3 regions of the Streptomyces sp. CA-111067 genome follow, and region 2 is predicted to be linked to each of the others. Evidence: riboswitches for the same ligand, from Rfam matches in the RefSeq annotation. Region 2 holds a riboswitch; each other region holds the start of a gene.
What was found. A riboswitch is a leader RNA that binds a small molecule or an ion and turns the genes downstream of it on or off. The one in region 2 is predicted to bind cyclic di-AMP.
Positions count from the first base shown of each region.

Region 1: another riboswitch for cyclic di-AMP. It lies ahead of ACQPW6_RS16135 (peptidoglycan DD-metalloendopeptidase family protein); the one in region 2 lies ahead of ACQPW6_RS24950 (NlpC/P60 family protein).
Region 3: another riboswitch for cyclic di-AMP. It lies ahead of ACQPW6_RS03980 (M23 family metallopeptidase); the one in region 2 lies ahead of ACQPW6_RS24950 (NlpC/P60 family protein).

Region 1 covers NZ_CP192103.1:3,724,706-3,726,896, reverse strand. Annotated here, with positions in the region: gene ACQPW6_RS16140 (N-acetylmuramoyl-L-alanine amidase) at 1-725, opposite strand, end outside; cyclic di-AMP (ydaO/yuaA leader) riboswitch at 1,134-1,306, shown strand; gene ACQPW6_RS16135 (peptidoglycan DD-metalloendopeptidase family protein) at 1,319-2,191, shown strand, end outside.
Region 2 covers NZ_CP192103.1:5,656,743-5,658,933, reverse strand. Annotated here, with positions in the region: gene ACQPW6_RS24955 (NlpC/P60 family protein) at 1-669, shown strand, start outside; cyclic di-AMP (ydaO/yuaA leader) riboswitch at 814-968, shown strand; gene ACQPW6_RS24950 (NlpC/P60 family protein) at 976-2,055, shown strand.
Region 3 covers NZ_CP192103.1:927,520-929,710, forward strand. Annotated here, with positions in the region: gene ACQPW6_RS03980 (M23 family metallopeptidase) at 67-951, opposite strand; cyclic di-AMP (ydaO/yuaA leader) riboswitch at 957-1,169, opposite strand; gene ACQPW6_RS03985 (N-acetyltransferase family protein) at 1,541-2,191, opposite strand, start outside.

The sequences.
Region 1 (2,191 bases), 1.9 Mb from region 2:
CAGCCGCCGTTGACCAGCCGGATGTACCGCACCCAGTCCCAGTTCGGCCCGGGGTCGGTGTGGTCGGTGCCGGGCACCTCGACATGCCCGATGATGTGCTGCCGGTCCTTGGGTATCCCGTACTTGTCGCAGATCTCGGCGGTCAGCGCGGCCGACGCGTGGTACATCGCCGCGGTGAAGTACGAGGGCTGGTCCACCCAGCCCTCGTGCTCGATGCCGATGCTGCGCGTGTTGTAGTCCCAGTTGCCCGCGTGCCAGGCCACATCGTGCTCGCGCACGCACTGGTCGATCGCGCCGTCCGCGGACCTGACGACGTAGTGCGAGGTGGCGGCGTGCGCCGGGTCCTGGAAGAGCTTGATCGTGTCGCTGAACGTCTCCTGGGTCACATGGATCACCACCAGGTTGATCGGATAGGTCGAAGGCCGGTTGGCCACGGTGTAGTTGGCGGTGCTGGCCGGGGCCCAGGTGGCCGACGGGTAGTCGACGGTGCCGGCGGCCGGCCGGGCCGTGCGGGTGGCGGCCGAGGCACGGGTCCTGCCGCCGGGCCACAGCTCGCCGGCCAGGCCCGCGGTGGCGGCGGCACCGAGGGCCAGGCCGCCGCGCAGCAGCGAACGGCGGCTGGCGGAGGAGGAGTTGGCCGGTGAGTCGGCTGAGGACTCGGCCGAGAAGCCGGGCGAGGAGCTCTCGGCGGACCGGGATTCGGGGGAGTGGCTGGAGCTGGGCATGGGGGCTCCCTGTGGGGCGGGCAGGCGTCAGCACGGTGGGGCGAGTGCATGACAAGAACGTGGGGCTCGTTCATCGTGCGACCCGGCCCCCTGACCTGCCAAGGGCTTCGCGAATTGGCAGAGGTCCAGACCGCTGGCACCCGGCCCGTCTGCCGCCCGCGCCCCTTGCCCACAAGGCGCGCCACCGCCACCTACTCACTCAAGGTAGCCATCTCAACCCCCTCCGATAACAACTGACTTACGCTCCTGTCACCGCCCAGCCACACCACTTGCCCGCTATACCCCTACTACGACTGATGTGGCCGGTTGGTTCCCGCCGTCAACTCTTGGATTCGGCTTGGAATTCGCCTCCGGCTCTATTAACGTTCGATAACGCAGCGCGGTCGTCACCGTCGCCGAACAGGCGGCACCGTGCGCTTGCCGAATCCCGTCCGCGGGAACCGGGGACCCGCCCTTCTGTACGCCGTCACCCACGGCTCAGGAGGGGTCCAATGGGGTGAATCGGGCAGCACTCAGGCCCGTAGGAGACCTTCCTGCTCCGAACCCGTCAGCTAACCCGGTAGGCGAGAAGGAAGGAAAGGAGTGCGCCCGCCGTGGCGTCCAACCAGCCTGCCTACGCTCCACCCGCTCCGGAGGCCGAGTCCGCCGGAGCCGGTGGTTGGGACGAGTTCCCCGCGTCCGAAACGCCCGACGCCGCCGCTTACCTGGACGATCTGCGCGGCAGGCACCGGTTGCCCCGGCAGCGCAATCTCGCCCGTGGCACGACCGTGCTCGGGGTCGCGGCGATGGCCGCGGTCGGGGCGGGAGGTGTGGCCGTCGCCGCGGAGTCCGCGCCGGCGCCGCTGGCCGCGCCGGACCTGAGCGACGTGAGCGAGGCGCCCGGCCCCGACGTACTGGACGCACCGGACGCGGTCGGCGTGCCCGAGTCGCCGGGCGTCCCCAACTCCGTTGCGCTGTCAGCCGTCAAGGAGCTGCCCGAGGCCGCGACCCCGGCCGCGGACACCCCCGTACAGCCTGTGCGGGGTGCGGCGGACGGCCAGGATGCGGCCCAGGACCGTACGGACCCTGACCCGGCCCCGGACTCCGACCCGGCCGCCACCACGGACACGCCCGCCGGAGTCCCCACGGCCGTCGAGCCCGGCGAAGCGCTCCGCACCCGGATACTCGGCCAGGTCGCCCGCCAGCGCGAGGCAGTCGCGCGCGCCGAGCGCGAGGCCGCAGAGAAGGCCGCAGCCGACCAGTCAGCCCGCGAGGCCGCCGCCCAGAAGGTGCGCGAGCAGGCCGCCCAGGCGAAGGCCGCCGCCGAGGAGAAGGCGAAGGCCGAGGCCGCCGCGGCAGCCAAGGCGGAGGCCGAACGCCTGGCCCAACTGGCCGCGTCCTACGTCAAACCGGTCGCGTCCTACACCCTCACGGCGGGCTTCGGCGAGTCCGACTCGCCCTGGGCCACCAGCCACACCGGCCAGGAT
Region 2 (2,191 bases):
CAGCGGATCGAGGCGGCCAAGAGCCTGGCCACGCTGACCACCCAGCAGGCCCAGCTCAAGACCGCCAAGCACGACGTGCAGAGCAAGCTGAGCCAGACGCAGACCCTGCTCAACAGCCTCACCGCGCAGGAGAAGAAGCGGCTGGCGGCGCTCCAGGCCAAGCAGGAGGCCGCGGCGAAGGCGGCGGCGGCCAAGATCGCGGCGCAGGAGAAGGCCAAGGAGCAGGCCAGGCTGCAGGCGGCCAAGGACGCCGCGGCGAAGGCCGCGAAGACCACGCCGGGCAAGGCCGTCAAGCCGGTCGTCCCGCCGTCCTCAGGCAGTTCGTCCAAGGCCCAGCAGGCCATCGACTTCGCCCGCGACCAGATCGGCAAGCCCTACGTGTGGGGCGCGACCGGCCCCGACTCCTACGACTGCTCGGGGCTCACCCAGGCGGCGTGGAAGGCTGCCGGGATCGATCTGCCGCGTACGACCTACGACCAGGTGGACTTCGGCACCCGGGTCTCGGAGTCCGACCTCCAGCCGGGCGACCTGATCTTCTTCTACAGCGATGTGAGCCACGTCGGCCTCTACATCGGCGACGGCGAGATGATCCACGCGCCGCACACCGGCACGTCGGTCAAGATCGCCCCCATTACCGAGATGCCCTTCTACGGTGCCGTTCGTCCGTAATTGGACCGCGAATCCACGCTCACAAGACGTAAGACCGCACAGCGATTTCGGTCACAATGGGATCCAAACTTCCCAAGAGTCGCCGAAGTTGACTACGGTATCCCGCTAGGTGACTCGTTCCTCGTCGATGCTGGTGTCGGCAGCGAGACACCTTCGCCTAATCCGGCCGGCGGCCGGAACCGGGGACCCAACAGCATTCCGGGGTGAATCGGGTGAGACGCCGAAAAGCGTCGAACCCGTAGGGCTGCCTTCCAGCCCGAACCCGTCAGCTAACCCGGTCGGCGGTCACGGAAGGAGTCGCCTCCCTTGGCGTCGCACCGCAAGCCGCGTACCCGGATACTCTCCACGACCGCCCCGCGCGCCGCCGTCGGTATCACCACCGCGGCCCTCGCCTCGGTCACCCTGCTGAGCGAGAGCGCGCACGCCGCGCCCGCCAAGCCCTCCATCGCCGAGGTCAAGGCGCAGATCGACACCCTGAACCAGCAGGCCGAGGTCGCGACGCAGCACCTGGACCAGGCCAAGGAGAAGACCGACACGCAGCGGGCGAAGACCAACCAGCTGCTCACGCAGGTCGCGCAGAAGACCGAGAAGATGAACGAGACCCGGCGGGTGCTCGGGCAGTTCGCCTCGGCGCAGTACCGCGACGGCGGCCTCGACCAGACGACGCAGCTGCTGCTCTCCGACGACCCGGCGGCGTTCCTGAACCAGACGCACACCATGGACCGGATGACCACGACGCAGCAGCAGGCGCTGGCCACCTTCCAGGTGCAGCAGGAGCAGGCGTCGATCCAGCGCGGCCAGGCGAGCAGCGCGCTCAAGGACCTGACCACCGCGCAGGCGTCGCTGGCCACCCAGAAGAAGAACGTGAACGCGAAGCTGGCCGCCGCGCACAAGCTGCTCAACTCGCTGACCGCGGAGCAGAAGGCGCAGATCGCCAAGATGCACCCGAAGGCGTCGAACTCCTCGGGCTCCTCGGGTTCCTCCGGCTCGTCCACGGCGTCCAACGCGAGCTACCCGACGTACTCGGGCCCCGCCTCCGGCCGCGCCCAGCAGGCGATCAACTTCGCGCTGGCGCAGCGCGGCAAGCCGTACTCCTCCGGGATGACCGGCCCGAACTCCTACGACTGCTCGGGTCTCACCCAGGCCGCGTACGCCTCGGCCGGCATCCACATCGGCCGCACCACCTACGACCAGTACGACGACGGCACCCACGTCTCGGAGTCCCAGCTGCGCCCCGGCGACCTGGTGTTCTTCTACTCCGGCATCAGCCACGTGGGCATCTACCTCGGCAACGGCAACGTCGTGCACGCGCCGCACACCGGCGGGGTCGTGGAGATCGCGCCGATGAGCTGGATGCCGTTCGCGGGCGCGGTCCGGCTGGCGTAACCGGTCGCACCCGGTCCCGACCGCCGTCCAACGGCGGTCGGTTACGGACAGCGGAGAGCGATAAGGGAACAACCCCGGTCACTTGCCCCGGGCACTCCCCCCTTCAGGTTTAGCGTCACTCCTCAGGTGGCCGATC
Region 3 (2,191 bases), 4.7 Mb from region 2:
GGTGAAGACCGGGCGGGCACGTACGCCCGCGGCGAGCGGGCGCGTCTGGATGCCCCAGACGGTGGATCAGACGGTGATGCCGTGGCTCGCCAGGTAGGCGACCGGGTCGATGTCCGAGCCGTAGTCGGGGGTGGTGCGCACCTCGAAGTGCAGGTGCGGCCCGGTGACGTTGCCGGTCGCGCCGGAGAGGGCGATCTGCTGGCCCTCGCTGACGCTCTGGCCGGCCGAGACCAGGGTCTGGCTGAGGTGGCCGTACAGGGTGTACTTGCCGTCGGCGTGCTTGATGATCACGTCGTTGCCGTACGCGCCGTCCCAGCCGGCCGAGACCACGGTGCCCGCGGCCACCGAGTGGACGCTGGTGCCGCTGCCGACCAGGAAGTCCACACCGGTGTGGCTGCCGCTGGACCAGAGGGAGCCGGACGCCTTGTAGCCGGTGCCGATGGCGGCGTCGCCGACCGGCTTGGTGTAGCCGGACGCGGAGGACTGCGCGGCGGAGGCGGTCGGCGCGGCCTTCTTCGCGGGCGCGGCCTGCTTCGCCGGGGCGGCCTTCTTGGCCGGGGCCGGGGCGGTGTGGGTCGCGGCCTTGGCCACGCCGTTCAGCGTGAGGTGCTGGCCGGGGACGATGAGGTCGGGGTCGGAGCCGATGACCGACTTGTTGTCGTTGTACAGCTGGTGCCAGCCGCCCTTGACGTGCTTCGCGCCGGCGATGCCGGACAGCGAGTCGCCGTGCTTGACGGTGTAGGCGGTGGGCTTGGCGGCGGTGTGCGCGGCAGCCGGGGCCGCCTTGGCAGCGGCGGCGGCCGGAGCGGCCTTGGCCGGCTCGGCGGCCGACGCGTGCGCGGCGCCGACCAGCGGCAGCGCGAGAGCGGCGCCACCGGTACCGGCGGCGACGCAGATCCGGGTGAGGCGGCTCATGCGGCGGGGCTTGCGGTGCTGTCCCTTTGCGGGCATGCGGGAGTTCCTCTCCTACGCCTGCGAGGTGAGCTGTCGGATTCGGGCTGGAGATGCCCGGCCGCGTTGACGCGCCTGGCTGAGGGCCGGTGGCCCTCGCGCGTGGCGCCGCGACTTCACCCCTAGCCGTCCGGTCTCCCGGCACGGCGGCTTACCTGGGTCCCCCGCTCCTGCCTCTGTCTGTCGGTCTGATCCTGGGAATCGGGCGGCGGCAGGATTCGGCGGTCCGCCCGACGGATGAAGCGGGCATCCGGCCCGCAGGAGAGCGAAGTTAGGCGACTCCCCGACGGACGGGCAACCAAACCGGGTGTGCCCGACGTCTCCGTAGCAGCGCCCGACCGCTCACGGTGACTGCGGGTGATGATCGTCCGCGTCTGCGTGCCCGGCGCCCTCACCCTGGGTGGACATATCGGCGCCGCCGGGTGACAAACCGGCCGTAACGGAAACAGCGGGTGCATCACGCGAGCCGGACCGTGTTCCCGATGTGAGGCCGCTCACGCCCGAGTCCTGACGTGAGCCACGACACCCCGAAATGCCCGTATTCGTACGGTATTTCGGCATCTAAAGGCCGAAGGGCGGTCACCGGCCCTCAGAACGTGCCGGGCGCGCCGCCCATCCGGCCGTCCAGCGTCCGGCTGAGCCGGTAGGCCACCGGCCGGAAGCCGACCGCCGGCCAGTGCCCCGCGGCCAGCGGCGAGGCCGAGTGCCAGCGGGCCGAGACGTAGCGGTGGCCGTTGTCGTACGCCCAGGCCAGCGCGGTGGCCAGCAGCACCCGGCTGATGCCCTCGCCGCGCGCGGAGGGCTCCACGTACGCCTCGGCCAGCTCGACGCAGGACTCGGGGATCACCGGGTCGGGCGCGGCGGGCACCACGAGCACCATGCCGATCTCCTCGCCGCGGCGGGCCGCGATCCAGGCGGCGCAGCGGGGGTCGGCGAGCGCGTCGGCGTAGTGCAGCCGCAGCGCGGCGAGCGGGCCCTCGGGCTGCGGCTGGAACATCGCGGACTCGCGCTGCCTGCGGGAGGACTCCGCCGCCATCCTGCCCACCTGCGGCAGGTCGCCGAGTCCTGCCCGGCGGATGCCGAGCCCCTCGACCCCGCGCGGCTGCCGGCCCCTGGCCTTGACCGCCATCAGTCCCTGCACCAGCTCCCGGCCGAAGCCGAGGTCGGACCAGGGCGCCACCGCGTTGTCGCCCGCGGGCACCTGGACGTAGTGCACCAGCCGCCGGTCGGCGACCAGCCG